One region of the Streptomyces tatrensis genome, then DNA from elsewhere that is predicted to be linked to it. Evidence: riboswitches for the same ligand, from Rfam matches in the RefSeq annotation. Region 1 holds a riboswitch; the other holds the start of a gene.
The links. Region 1 has a riboswitch for guanidine ahead of ACODT5_RS32375 (DMT family transporter). Riboswitches for the same ligand answer to the same signal wherever they lie in the genome.
Positions count from the first base shown of each region.

Region 2: another riboswitch for guanidine. It lies ahead of ACODT5_RS19635 (Ohr family peroxiredoxin); the one in region 1 lies ahead of ACODT5_RS32375 (DMT family transporter).

Region 1 is NZ_JBMDLB010000011.1:3,670,776-3,677,930, forward strand. Features, by position in the region: gene ACODT5_RS32360 (ABC transporter permease) at 1-404, opposite strand, end outside; gene ACODT5_RS32365 (ABC transporter permease) at 466-1,296, opposite strand; gene ACODT5_RS32370 (transglycosylase domain-containing protein) at 1,495-3,939, shown strand; gene ACODT5_RS32375 (DMT family transporter) at 3,957-4,277, opposite strand; guanidine-III (ykkC-III) riboswitch at 4,309-4,402, opposite strand; gene ACODT5_RS32380 (GroES family chaperonin) at 4,471-4,815, opposite strand; gene ACODT5_RS32385 (DUF3618 domain-containing protein) at 4,862-5,230, opposite strand; gene bcp (thioredoxin-dependent thiol peroxidase) at 5,295-5,762, shown strand; gene ACODT5_RS32395 (HNH endonuclease family protein) at 5,906-6,529, shown strand; gene ACODT5_RS32400 (HNH endonuclease) at 6,526-7,155, shown strand, end outside.
Region 2 is NZ_JBMDLB010000011.1:876,543-883,697, reverse strand. Features, by position in the region: gene ACODT5_RS19650 (ABC transporter ATP-binding protein) at 1-1,095, shown strand, start outside; gene ACODT5_RS19645 (flavin monoamine oxidase family protein) at 1,150-2,466, shown strand; gene ACODT5_RS19640 (aldehyde dehydrogenase family protein) at 2,567-3,904, shown strand; gene ACODT5_RS19635 (Ohr family peroxiredoxin) at 3,894-4,373, opposite strand; guanidine-III (ykkC-III) riboswitch at 4,449-4,512, opposite strand; gene ACODT5_RS19630 (AraC family transcriptional regulator) at 4,571-5,590, opposite strand; gene ACODT5_RS19625 (hypothetical protein) at 5,835-7,155, shown strand, end outside.

The DNA.
Region 1 (7,155 bases):
GCGAAGCGGTCGGCCGCCACCTGGGCGAGCACCGGGACCGGGCGGACCAGCATGGTGTCGAGGGAGCCGTCGCGGACCCGGGCGCCGATCCGGTCGGTGTTGCCGAGCAGCAGGTCGGCCAGGCCCAGGGAGGCCGAGCAGGACCCGTACAGCAGGGCGATCTCGGGCAGCGTGAAGCCGCCCAGCTCGTCCACGTGCGAAAACATGATCGTGATCGCGACGAAGTCGAGGAGGGTGATGGCCGCGTTGCCGAAGGTCGAGAGGAAGAAGGACGTGCGGTACGTCATCGTCGACCGGATCCACATCGCGGCGATCAGGCCGTAACCGCGCAGCCCTTCCAGGACCCGGCTGCGCTGCGGGACGAGCAGTTCCGGCGCCGCCGCCACCTCGGCCGACGCGGTCACCTCAGCCGACGCGGTCACCTCAGCCGACGCGGTCACCCCGGCCCCGCCCTCCACGACCCGCTCAGCCACCCTGGACCACCACCTTCCGCGTCGCCGCCGACTGCACCAGCCGCCCCAGCCCGAGCAGCACCACCGCCCACGCGGCCTGGAACCCCAGCGCCCCCGCCGTACCCGCGGCTCCCGTACCCGCGCCCCCCGAACCCCCGCCGAGCAGCACGTCCACCGGCACCTGGAGCATCGCCGCCCACGGCAGGAGGCGGACGAACTCCCCGAAGCCGCCCGGGAACACGGTCAGCGGCAGCAGCATCCCGGAGAAGAAGATGGAGACGACGGTGGCCATCATGTTGATCCCGGCCCCGTCCATCAGCCAGAAGGCCGCCAGCCCCAGCAGGTAGCGCAGCGCGAAGCTCACCACCAGCCCGAGGAACACGGAGACCAGGAACAGCAGCCAGCGCAGCGGAGCGGTGGGCAGCGCCAGTTGGAAGGCGAGCGCGCCGACCACCAGCGGCGCCACGCCGCGGCCCAGGAGTTGGAACACCGCCCGGCCCAGGTCACCCGCGAGCCACCACGCCTGGAGATCGGCCGGACGGTACAGGTCGACGGCGATGTCACCCGTACGGACGCGTTCTTGGAACTCCTCCTGGAAGCCACCGCCGATCAGCGCCCCCGCGGACAGCAGCGCCTGACTGACCCACATGAACGTGAGGGCCTCGGCCTGGTCGTAGCCGCCGAGCCCGGGCCGCTCGTCCCAGAGCGCGATGTACGTGTAGGCCAGGATGAAGCCGAACACGGTGTTCGTGAACACCCCGGCCGCGGTGGCCGTTCCGTAGGTCGCGTACCTGCGAAAGCCCCCGGCGGCGACCGCCCCGTAGAGCCCGGCTCGCCGGGCCATCGGCTCGCGCACCACATCCCCTCCGTTTCCCGGATCGTTGCTGCGTCGTTCCTAGGTCGGCCAAAGCGCGCGAGCTTAGTGCGGAGGGGCGATCCACGCGAACGAATTACGCCCGTCCGGAGCGGAACCGGCGGCCATCGGGTAGACAGCATGAGGTACAGATGTGGATATTTCGTACGGCGCCGAGGAGTCCCGGAGATGAGCGACCCGTCACCACCGCCCGGATGGACGCCTCGCGATCCCGACACCCCCGACGGGCAGCGGGCCCCCGGCCCCGACGCGCCCCCGCAACCCGGAGCTCCCCCCACGGCCAAGGACGCGAAGAGAGCGGAGAAGGAGCGGGCCAAGGCGGCGAAGAAGGCCAAGCGCAAGCGCACCGGCTGGCGCCGCCTCCTCCCGACCTGGCGCATGGTCCTGGGCGCGTGCCTGCTGCTCGCCCTGCTCATCGGCGGCGCCCTCGTGGCCGGCTACCTGCTGGTCCACATCCCGCCCGCCAACGCGGCCGCCACGGCACAGTCCAACGTCTACCTCTACACCGACGGCACCCAGCTCGCCCGCGACGGCGAGGTCAACCGCGTCAACGTGCAGCTCTCCCAGATCCCCCTGACCGTCCAGGAGGCCGTACTGGCCGCCGAGGACCGCGACTTCCACTCCGAACGCGCCGTGGACCCCGCCGCGATGCTGCGCGCCGCCTGGAACACCGCGACCGGCAAGGGCACCCAGTCCGGATCGACCATCACCCAGCAGTACGTCAAGAACTACTACCTGGGCCAGGAACAGACGATCAAGCGGAAGGTGAAGGAGTTCTTCATCGCGATCAAGCTCGGTCGTGAGAAGTCGAAGAACTACATCCTCGAGGGATACCTGAACACCAGCTACTTCGGCCGCAACGCCTACGGCATCCAGGCCGCCGCCCAGGCCTACTACGGCAAGGACGTCGGCAAGCTCACCACCGCCGAGGGCGCCTACCTCGCCACCCTCCTCAACTCCCCCAGCGCCTTCGACGTCGTCGCCCACCCCCAGGGCCGCGGCCGCGCCCTCGCCCGCTGGAACTACGTACTCGACGGCATGGTCAAGAAGGGCTGGATGACCCCCGCCGAACGCGCGGCCACCCAGTTCCCCGAGCCCGGCAAGGTCCGCCCGGCCGCCGGCCTCTCAGGACAGCGCGGCTACCTCGTCGAGGCCATCAAGGACTACATCGCCCAGAACAAGATCCTCGACGACAAGACCCTCGCCGAGGGCGGCTACCGCATCACCACGACCATCGACAAGACCCGCCAGACCGCCATCGTCGACGCCGTCAACGACAAGATGGTCAGCAAGCTCGACCCCAAGACGCGCAAGGCGGACCGCGTCGTACGCACCGGAGCCGTCTCCATCGACCCGGCCACCGGCAAGGTCGTCGCCATGTACGGCGGCATCGACTACACCAAGCAGTACGTCAACAACGCCACCCGGCACGACTACCAAGTGGCCTCCACCTTCAAGCCGTTCGTCTTCGCCTCCGCCGTGCAGAACGACTCGCGCACCCAGGACGGCCGCACGATCACCCCGTTCACGATCTACAACGGCGACAACAAGCGACGCGTCGTCGGCAGCCGCATCCCCTACGCCCCGGAGAACGAGGGGCAGCTCAGCTACGGCAACATCACCGTCAACACCGCCACCGACCTTTCCGTCAACTCCGTCTTCGCCCAGATGGTCGTCGACGTCGGCACCGACAAGGTCAAGCAGACCGCCATCGCCCTCGGCATCCCCGAGAACACCCCGAACTTCGACGCGGGACCGGCCATGGCGCTCGGCACCATGCAAGCCAGCGTCCTGGACATGACCCAGGCCTACGCGACCCTCGCCGCCCACGGCCGCCACACCCCGCACACCTTCGTCGAGAAGATCACCAAGGCCGGGGACACCATCCCGCTCCCGCCGCGCGACCCGGCCCAGGCCGTCAGCCGCGAAGCCGCCGACACCACCACGTCCATGCTGGTCAGCGTCGTGGACAACGGCACCGGTACGGCCGCCCTGGCCGCCGGCCACCCGGCCGCCGGCAAGACCGGCACCGGCGAACTGGACCGCTCGGCCTGGTTCGCGGCGTACACCCCGAACCTGGTCACCGTCGTCTCGATGATGGGCCAGGACCCCGACACCGGCTCCCTGGAATCCCTCTACGGAGCCCTGGGCGAGGCCCGCATCGGCGGCGGCGGCTACCCGGCCCGGATCTGGGCCCAGTACACGAAGACGGCCCTGGCGGACACCGACCCCGTCGACTTCGACCTGGAGCTCATGCCGGGCGCCAACCAGCCCCCGCCGCCCCCGCCCGTGAACCAGGACCCGACCCCCTCCCCGGAGGAAACCCCGGGCGACCGCCCCTCGAACCGGCCCGGCCGCCCGACCCGGAGCCCGTCCACGGGCGGACAGACGAACGGGGGCCAGACGACGGGCGGGCAGACCAACGGAGGCCAGAACACGGGCGGCCAGACGGACGGGGGTCAGACCACCGGCGGCCAGACGGACGGCGGCCAGACCACCGGAGGTCAAACGGACGGCGGCCAGACCGACGGCGGCACCACGAACGGCACCACCACGGGCACCCAAGGCGGCACCACCGAGGGCCTACGCCCACCGGCGGACCTACTGGAGTAACCCAGTGAACCGGTGACTCAGTGACCGGAGGTCGCCTTCAGCCCGACGACGGCGGCCAGCAGCAGACAGATGAAGAAGATCCGGGCGGCGGTGACGGGCTCCCCCATGGCGACCATCCCGACCACCGCCGCACCGGCCGCGCCGATGCCGACCCACACGCCGTACGCCGTACCGATCGGCAGGGTCTTGACCGCGATCGACAGCAGCACCATGCTCGCCACGATGCCGGCGCCCGTGAACACGCTCGGCCAGAGCCGGGTGAATCCGTCGGTGAACTTCATGCCGATCGACCAAGCGACTTCGATCAGACCAGCGACGATGAGCAGAACCCAGGCCATGACAGGCACCTCCGGGACGAGAGCGGAACGGGGTGCGTCGTCTTGTCATGCAGCCACTGGCCACTGGCCAAGGGCGACCCGGTACGGCGCGTCTCGTCGGGGGTTCCCCACCACCGTAGCAAAACCGAACGAAAAGGGCCGGTGACGATGGTCACCGGCCCTTTTCACACTCTGCTCGGGGGCTGCTCGGGGGCTAAAGGTAGAGCCCCGTGGAGTCCTCGGACCCCTCCAGCCGCTCGGCGGCCACGGCGTGCAGGTCCCGCTCCCGCATCAGCAGGTACGTGGCCCCGCGCACCTCCACCTCGGCCCGCTCCTCGGGGTCGTACAGCACCCGGTCCCCCGGCTCGACGGTCCGTACGTTCTGCCCGACCGCGACCACCTCGGCCCAGGCCAGCCGCTTGCCCACCGCGGCCGTCGCAGGAATCAGGATGCCGCCGCCCGAGCGGCGCTCACCCTCCGGCGAATCGGATTTCACGAGCACGCGGTCGTGCAGCATGCGGATGGGCAGCTTGTCGTGGGTAGTGGTGTTCTCGCTCACGGCCCGAACCTACCCGCCCACACCCGCCCCGCACCCCACAGGGTCATCAGCGCTTTCGTCGCGCCGACACCACCAGCAGGCCCACGACACCCACCACGAGCAGCGCGACCGGCACGATCCGCTCGATGCGCGGGGCGCCGTCGTCGTGGCGCAGCGCGTCACCGGCATCGGTGACGAGGCGGTTCACCGTCGCCACCGCACGGCCGACGACGTGGTCGATGTTGCCGACCACCTTCGCCTTGGCGTCCCCGACGATCGTCTTGGGGTGCAGGCGCACCCCGATCTCGTCGAGCGCCTCGGCGAGCTGCTCGCGGCGGCGGACGATGTCCGCCTCGATCTGTGCGGGGGTCCTGGCTTCCGGCACCGCGCTGCCTCCGTCGTCGTGGTCGGTCCCTCGGCGGGTGTAGCCCACCATGAACAGTCTGTCAGCAGCTTAGTCTCGACACCGTACCGATCCCCTCTTGAGGAGACTGTTGAGAATGAGCGAGCGACTTGAGCCGGGCGACATCGCCCCCGCCTTCACCCTGCCCGACGCGGACGGCAACGAGATCTCGCTCGCCGACCACAAGGGCCGCAAAGTCATCGTGTACTTCTACCCGACCGCCCTGACGCCGGGCTGCACCAAGCAGGCCTGCGACTTCACGGACAACCTGGCCGTCCTGGCCACGGCCGGCTACGACGTCATCGGCGTCTCCCCGGACAAGCCGGAGAAGCTGGCGAAGTTCCGCGAGCAGGAGCACCTGAAGGTCACCCTGGTCAGCGACCCCTCGAAGGAGGTCCTGACGGCATACGGGGCGTTCGGCGAGAAGAAGCTGTACGGCAAGACCGTCACCGGGGTCATCCGCTCCACGGTGATCGTCGACGAGGAGGGCAAGGTCGAACGCGCCCTCTACAACGTCAAGGCCACGGGCCACGTAGCCAAGATCATCAAGGACCTGGGCATCTGATTCCCGCCCCTCCCTCCGGAACGGCCCGCACTCGACAAACGGTGCGGGCTGTTCCGTTTATCGGACGAGTTAGGCCGTAACCGTCCGACTATCGGTCCGTTATTCCGTACGAAGGCCGCACGAGCGGCCGATAGGGGGAATCAATGGCCGTCCGATACACGCGGGAACTGCTGGAAGCCGCAGCCCGCGAGACGAGCAACTGGGACGACGCAGTCCGGTGGTGCGGCGGCACGCCGAGCAGCGGCAGCAGGCGCTATCTACGGACGAAGATGCGGGAAGCGGAAATCGACTGTTCCCACTTCCCCACGAAATGGGCACGGCACACGGCGGAGCGACTCCGGGAGCTGGTGGCCGAGTCCACATCCATCTCGGAGGTGGTCAGCCGACTCGGTATCAGCAACGTCGGCGGCAACCAGACACATATCTCGCGGCGGATCGCGGCTCTCGGCATCGACACATCGCATTTCGTCGCCACCCGGAGGCGCCCCAAGGGCTCTCTCGGACCGGCGCTCTCGCTCAGGGATCCGCAGGACGGCCGTGTCCCTGGCCAGCGCTTGCGACGAGAGTTGCTGAAGGTCGGCGTTTCCGAGGAATGCGCCGAGTGCGGCGTCGGCACGATGTGGAACGACAAACCGCTCCGACACGAGGTCGATCACATCAATGGCGAGTGGTGGGACAACCGGCAGGAGAACCTTCGAATCCTCTGCCCCAACTGCCCTGCGGCTACAGACACGTACCGCGGCCGCAAGGCAAGGATGTCGGCATGAGCAAAGTCAGGTACACGCGGGACCGGTTGAGTCGAACCGCGCCACTGGCCACCAGCATGGTCGACTTCATGAGACTTCTGGACACCCTGTTGCTGGCCGGCCCTCGCCGATATCTGCGCGACAGGCTGGCCCACTACGGCATCGACACTTCGCACTTCGCCGACGAGCCACTACCTGAACGGGTCCGGCAGCGGTACACAGTAGAGCGGCTCCGCGAAGCGGCCGCCCACTCGGACAGCATCACGGGAATGCTCGCTTACATGGGCGTCGAGCCATACAACAGCGCCCACGTTCACATCGCCAAGCTCCTCGAACGGTTCGGGATAGACACGTCTCATTTCCCCCGTCGAGGTAGTCCCTCGTCGCGCCACCACTTCACCCTCGAGGAGATCGCACCCGCCGTCGCCGGAGCGAAGAGCATGGCAGGGGTCATGCGCGCGCTCGGCCACCACCCCGTCGACGGCGCCGCACGTGCCAAAGCCAGGCGGAGCATCGAAGAATACGGGCTGGCTACAGAGCACTTCACTGGCCAGGGGCACACCATCGGCCACCCCTCCCCCGCGCGCATGTCGTCGACGGAGATCCTGAGGCGACTCGAAGCCGGCTCCTCTCGCACCAAGACGGCG
Region 2 (7,155 bases), 2.8 Mb from region 1:
CCGAACCCCGATCCGCCCGCGGACGCGCACCCCGCCGTCCGCCTCGACCGGGTCGCCAAGCAGTACCGCAACACGGACGCCTACGCCGTCCACGACGTCACCCTCGACATCGCCCCGGGCGAGTTCTTCTCCCTCCTCGGCCCCTCCGGCTGCGGCAAGACCACCCTGCTGCGCATGACCGGAGGCTTCATCGACCCCACGGACGGCAGCGTCCTGCTCGACGGCGAGGACGTCACAGGTCTGCCGCCCAACAAGCGCAACGTCAACACCGTCTTCCAGAGCTACGCCCTCTTCGACCACCTCTCGCTCGCCGACAACGTGGCCTTCGGCCTCAAGCGCAGCGGCGTCCCCCGCGCCGAGATCCGCCAACGCGTCGGCGACATGCTGGACCTCGTACAGCTCGGGGAACTGGCCGGCCGCAAACCGCCCACGCTCTCCGGCGGCCAGCGCCAGCGCGTCGCCCTCGCCCGCGCCCTGGTCAACCGGCCCCAAGTCCTGCTCCTGGACGAGCCGCTGGCCGCCCTCGACCTGAAACTGCGCCGCAGGATGCAGGTCGAGCTCAAGCAGATCCAGCGGGAAGTCGGCATCACCTTCGTCTTCGTCACCCACGACCAGGACGAGGCCCTGACCATGTCGGACCGCCTCGCCGTCATGAACGAGGGCCGCATCGAGCAGTGCGGCACACCGGAGGACGTGTACGAACGCCCCACGAGCAGCTTCGTCGCCTCCTTCATGGGCACCTCCAACCTGGTCCCGGGGACCTACCGCTCCGGCCGTGTCCTCCTCGACCAGGGCCCCGCCCTGCCCGTCGGCACCCGGTCCGGCGTCCCCGACGGCAGCCGGGTCAGCCTCTCGATCCGCCCCGAGAAGATCTGGCTCTCCGGCTTCGAACCGGGCATGGCCCAGGTCAGCGGAGTCGTCCGGGAGACCGTGTACTCCGGCCCGACCACCACCTACCTCATCGAACTGGCCCCGGGCGTCACGGTGTCCGTCCTGGAGCAGAACACCGTCCGCTCCCGCATGGAGGACCGCTGGAGCGGCGGCGAGCGGGTCGAGATCGGCTGGAACCCCGAACACTGCCTGGTCCTCGACTGACCGCTCCCCCCAGAGCTCCGCTGCCATCCGGCACCGACCGAAGGAAGCACACCCATGAACCACGACGTCATCGTGCTCGGCGCCGGACTGGCAGGTCTCGCCGCCGCGCGCGACCTGGCCGCGGGCGGGGCCGACGTCCTCGTCGTCGAGGCCCGCGCCCGCGTCGGCGGACGCGTCGAGCAGACCACCCTCCCCGACGGCCGGCTGGTCCAGCTCGGCGGGGAGGTGGTGGGCCGGGCCCACACCGCCTACACCACCCTGGCGGCGGAGCTGGGCCTCACCCTGGTCCCCAGCTACGTCGCCGAGCCCGGCGCCCTCGTCCGCGCCACCCCCGAAGGGGTCTCGGCCACGGACCCGCCCCACTGGTTCGGCCCCGGCGACGACGCCTGCCATGCCAAGGTCACCGCCGCCTTCACGGGGCTCGCCACCACCGTCGACCCGGCCGACCCCTGGTCCCATCCCGAGGCCGCGCACCTCGACCGGCTGTCCGTCGGCGACTGGCTCCGCGCCCAGGGCGCCACCCCGGCCGTCGTACGCCTGTGGGAGATCGGCCAACTCGCCCTCGCCGACGGCTCGTGCGAACGGACCTCCCTGCTGGCGGCCCTCCGCAAACACGCCGCCGTACCCGGCACCGGCCACTACGAGTACGACGCGTGGGAGGGCCTGCGCGTCGCCGAGGGCTCGGCGACCGTGGCCCTGCGCATGGCCGAGTCCCTCGGCGGCCGGATCCGTACGGGCTCACCCGTCGAGGAGGTCGCGATACGGCGGCCCGGCCGCAGCTCCGTACGCCTGGCCGGCGGCGAAACCCTCACCGCCGCCGCCGTGGTCAGCGCCCTCCCGGCCGGCCCGCTCCGCTCGGTCGCCGTCACCGGGGTGTCCGACGAGCGGCTCTCCTCCCTGCACCGCCAACGCCACGCCCTCGCCGCCAAGTTCACCGCCGCCTACGCCAGACCCTTCTGGCGCGACCGGGGCCTCAGCGGCCTCTCCGAAAGCGAAGGGGTCCTCGGCAGCACCTGGCCGCAGAGCGAGGGCATCCTCTCCGCCCTCGTCCCGCCGGAACGCTACGGCGTCCTCCTCGGCATGCCCGCCCCCCTGCGCACCGCCGAACTGCTGGCCGACATCGCGCGCCTCTACGGCGACGAGGCGTACCGGCCGATCGCCACGTTCACCCGCATGTGGGGCACCGACCCGTGGACCCAGGGGTACGTCACCCAGTGGACCCCCGGAGACGTCATGGCCGTCGGCCCCCGGCACGGCACCCACGAACCCCCCTTCTACGTCTGCGGATCCGACCAGTGGGTGGCCGGCTACATGGAGGGCGCCGTCCGCACCGGACGCGCCGCCGCCGAGGAGGCGCTGCGCCGTGGCTGACACCGCGCACGACCCCGTGGAGCCCCCGCACCACCCTGTCGGGCCGCCCCTGCACAACCACATCGGGGGAGTGGACCGGCCCGCCGCCTCGGGCGCGACCATGACCCTCACCGACCCCGCCACCGGCCGCGTGCACCGCCACGCCCCGCGCTCGGGCCCCGCCGACACGGACGCGGCCTGCTTCGCCGCGGCGGCCGCGTACGGGCACTGGTCCACCACCACCCCGGCAGAGCGGCAGCGGGCTCTCCTCGGCATCGCCGACGCCATCGAGGCGCATGCGGAGGCCTTCACCACCGCCGAGACCGGGGACACCGGCAAGCCCGCCGAGCAGTTCCGGGACGACGAGCTGCCCGCGATCGCCGACGCCGTCCGCTACTTCGCCGGAGCCGCGCGGAACCTCCCCGGCGCCGCCGCGGCCGAGTACACCGAGGGCCGCACCTCCCTGCTGCGCCGCGAACCGGTCGGGGTCTGTGCCCAGATCACCCCCTGGAACTACCCGCTGATGATGGCCGCCTGGAAGATCGCTCCGGCCATCGCCGCCGGAAACACCACCGTGCTCAAGCCCGCCGACACCACCCCCTCCTCGTCCGTGCTCCTGGCCCGGATCGCCGCGGAACACCTGCCGCCGGGCGTGCTCAACGTCGTCTGCGGAGACCGCGACACCGGCCGCGCCCTCACCGCCCATCCGGCGGTCGCCCTGATCGCCGTCACCGGCAGCGTCCGGGCCGGACAGGAGATCGCGGCGGCCGCCGCGGCCGGCCTCAAGCGCGTCCACCTGGAACTCGGCGGGAACGCACCCGTCATCGTCCACGAGGACGTGGACGTGAAGGCCACCGCCGCCGCCCTCGCCGCGGTCGCCTACTACAACGCCGGCCAGGACTGCACCGCGCCCACCCGGCTCCTGGTCCACCACCGGATCCACGACGCGTTCCTCGCGGCCTTCGCCGCCGAGGCAGCCGGGCTCCGCGCGGGCGCCGACTTCGGCCCCCTCAACAACACCGCCCAACTGGCCTCCGTACAGGGGCTGCTGGACCGTCTGCCGCCCCATGCCGGGATCGTCACCGGCGGCAGCCGGCTCCCGCGCCCCGGCTTCTTCCACGAACCCACCGTCGTCGCGGGCGTCCGCCAGGACGACGAGATCGTGCAGGAGGAGATCTTCGGACCCGTAGTGACCGTCCAGCCCTTCGCCGACGAGGCCGAGGCCCTGTACCTCGCCGACGGGGTGCGCTTCGGCCTGGCCGCGAGCGTGTGGACCACCGACCACGACCGCGCGATGCGCGCCACCCGCTCCCTGCACACCGGAATCGTCTGGGTGAACACCCACGGCACCACGGTCTCCGAGATGCCCCACGGCGGAGTCAAACACTCGGGCTACGGCAGCGACCTCTCCCTGTCCGGTCTCCTGGACTACACCCAGGTCAAGCACGTCATGCTGTGAGCGGGGGCTCCGCCTCACCGGGGGCGGGGTCGTGACCGGGGTCGTCCAGGGCCAGGAGCGTCAGCGGTACGTTGCCGCGTACCGCCTGCGAGTAGGGGCAGACCGCGTCCGCCCGGTGCAGCAGCGGCTGGAGGTCCGCCGCCCGCCAGCCGGGGAGGCTGACGGTGAGGGCCACCGCGAGGCCGTAGCCGGCAGGCGTGTCCGTGGTGCCGAGCTGCACTTCGCACGCCACGCGCGCGGCGGAGGCGTCCGCCCCGAACTCGGCGGCGACCTCCGCGAGCGCGGAGGTGAAGCAGGCGGCGAAACCGGCCGCGAACAGCTGCTCGGGGTTGGTGGTGCCCGGGACCTTCTTGCGCGGCGGGGCCAGGCGGACGTCCAGGCGCCCGTCGTCGGTGCGGACGGATCCGGTACGTCCCCCGGCGGCGTGCGCGGTCGTCCGGTACAGGCTGCGGGTGAGTGGCGCGGTCATGGCGTACGGCCCATCTTGCTCGACGAGGACGCTGCCCGGGTGCGGACAGCGGAAGGCGCCGCTCGTGCGGCACCTCGCGCGTCGTCGTGCGTAACCGGGTACGGCGCATCTCGTCCGGGGCCTCGGGTCTCGCGTCGGCCGCCGGACAATCTAGCAACGCGGACGGCCCTCCGGGGCGCCGCCCGCGGTGACCCTCCTCACCCGCGGCCGGCCCCGTCGCGATCCGCGGACGCGGGCCGGTACCGGCTCCGGTACGCCCCCGGAGGCATGCCCTCCCACCTGTTGAAGGCGCGGACCAGGGCCGTCGCACCGCTCAGGCCGACGAGCGGCGCTATCCGGTCCAGCGGCAGGTCCGTGGTCTCCAGCAGCCGCCCGGCCCGGCCGTGGCGGGCGGTGTCGAGGAGCGCGCGCCACGAGGTGCCCTCCGCCTGCAGGGCCCTGCGCAGGGTCCGGACGCCGAGGCTGAGCTCCCTGGCGGGTCCCTCGATGACCGCGTCCGCGAGCGCTGCGCCCTCCAGCCACTGCCGTACGCGCTCGGCGACGGTCACCGCCGCGGACAGCCGGTGCAGGAGCCGGTCGGCGTAGGCCCGGTGCAGGGCGTTGAGCGCCGGGTCGTAGAGGGGGCGGCGCCGGTCGAGGTCCGCGTCGGCGACCGTGATCGCGGTCTCCGCGGCGCCGAAGGTGACGGGGCAGCCGAGGACGTGGGCGTAGGGCTCCGCCGAGCCCCGGCGGGGATGGGCGAACGACACGGCCACGGGCGCCCAGCCGTCGCCGGCGATCCAGCGGCCCGCCCGCACCATGCTGCTGACGATCGCCTCCACCCGCTGGGGGTGCATGGCCGCCGGGCCGGCGGCCGGCCGGTAGCAGACCCGGCCGACGCCGCCCTGGCGGTCCAGGGTCACCCGGCCCGACCGGCTCACCAGCGGGTGGTAGCGCTCGGCCGCCCGCGCGGCGTCCGCGAGGCTGGCGCAGGTGAGGACGAGGTGGCCCAGGATGTGCAGGCCCTCGGGCCTGATGCGGTCGCCCACGAGGAGCCCGGTGTGCGGGCCGGCGCCCACCGCTGCGAGTACTTCGTCCCACAGCGCGCGCACCTCGCCGAAGTCCGGCCGGTCCGTGGGGGAGGCCCGGGGAGCCGGCCCGCCGGCGCCCTCCGCCGTGGCGCTCAGGACGGCGAGGGCGTAGCACGCGGTGACGAGGGGCGGCTCGTTGGCTGACACGTCGGTCAGTCAATGCGGGCGCACCGTCCCCGTCAACACCGCCCGCGGGGCGGCGCCGGGTGCCGGTCCGGAGAGTCAACGCCTTGGCCGCCGGGGTGAATGACGGCGCCGCGGGCAGCTCCTAAGGTCGGCCTTCGGCCCTGGTCCGCGCCCCTGCCGGGCTCCTGTCGTGCCCGTGCGGCGCCCCTGCCGCGCCCTTGTCATGTCTTGTCATGAACGCATCGTGAAGGAGAGAGGGATGGGGATGAACCGACGAAGAGCCCTCGGGCGAAGCCGGTACCTGGTAACCGGCCTGGTCCTCGCGCTGGTCGCCCTGCTGCTCGGCCCCCAGGCCGCCGGCGCGGCGGCGGGCACGCGGTGGTGGGAGCCCGTGGCCCGCCCGGCCCCCGACTCGCAGGTCAACGTCGCCGGGGAGCCGTTCACCGGCACCGACGCCCAGGGCCGGGTCCGCGGATACGTCGACGGGCACGTGCACCTGATGTCCGATGAGGGCTTCGGAGGACGCCTGGTCTGCGGAAAGGTCTTCTCCCCGGCGGGGGCGGCGGACGCCCTCAAGGACTGCCCCGAGCACTACCCCAACGGCGTCCTCGCCCTCTTCGACATGATCACCAAGGGCGGTGACGGGCGGCACGACCCGACCGGCTGGCCGACGTTCCGCGACTGGCCGGCCCACGACTCCGCCACCCACCAGCAGACGTACTACGCCTGGGTGGAGCGGGCCTGGCGGGGCGGCCAGCGGATCCTGGTGAACGACATGGTCACCAACGGCGTCATCTGCTCCCTCTACTTCTTCAAGGACCGCGGCTGCGACGAGATGACCGCGATCAGGCTCCAGATCCAGAAGACGTACGAGCTCCAGGACCACGTCGACGCCATGTACGGCGGCGCCGGCAAGGGCTGGTTCCGGGTCGTCACGGAGCCCGACCAGGCGCGCAAGGTCATCCAGGAGGGCAAGCTCGCCGTGGTCCTCGGGGTGGAGGCCTCCGAACCGTTCGGCTGCAAGCAGGTGTTGGACGGCGCCCGCTGCACCATGGCCGACATCGACCGCGGACTCGACGAACTGCACCGGCTGGGCGTGCGCAGCATGTTCCTGTGCCACAAGTTCGACAACGCCCTGTGCGGCGTCCGGTTCGACTCGGGCACCCAGGGCATGGCCATCAACGTCGGCCAGTTCCTGTCGACGGGCACCTTCTGGAGCACGGAGCCCTGCCCCGGCGCCGAGCACGACAACCCGATCGGCTTCGGGCTCGCCGCCGAAGGCCACGAGGCGGGCCACGCACAGGCGGCCGCCGCCGCGACGGCCGAGGACACCGGAGCCTCCGGGGCCGATACCGAGGCCGAGGCCCGGATCCGGAGCGCCCTGCCGGAAGGCGTCGAACTGCCCGACTACGGCGCCTCCTTGCAGGCCGCCGCCGCGCAGTGCAACCGCCGGGGCCTGACCGCACTGGGCGAGTACGCGGTGCTGGGCATGACCAAGCGCAACATGATGCTGGAAATCGACCACATGAGCGTCAAGGCGGCCAACCAGGCGCTGCGCATGCTCGAAGCCGAACGCTACTCCGGCG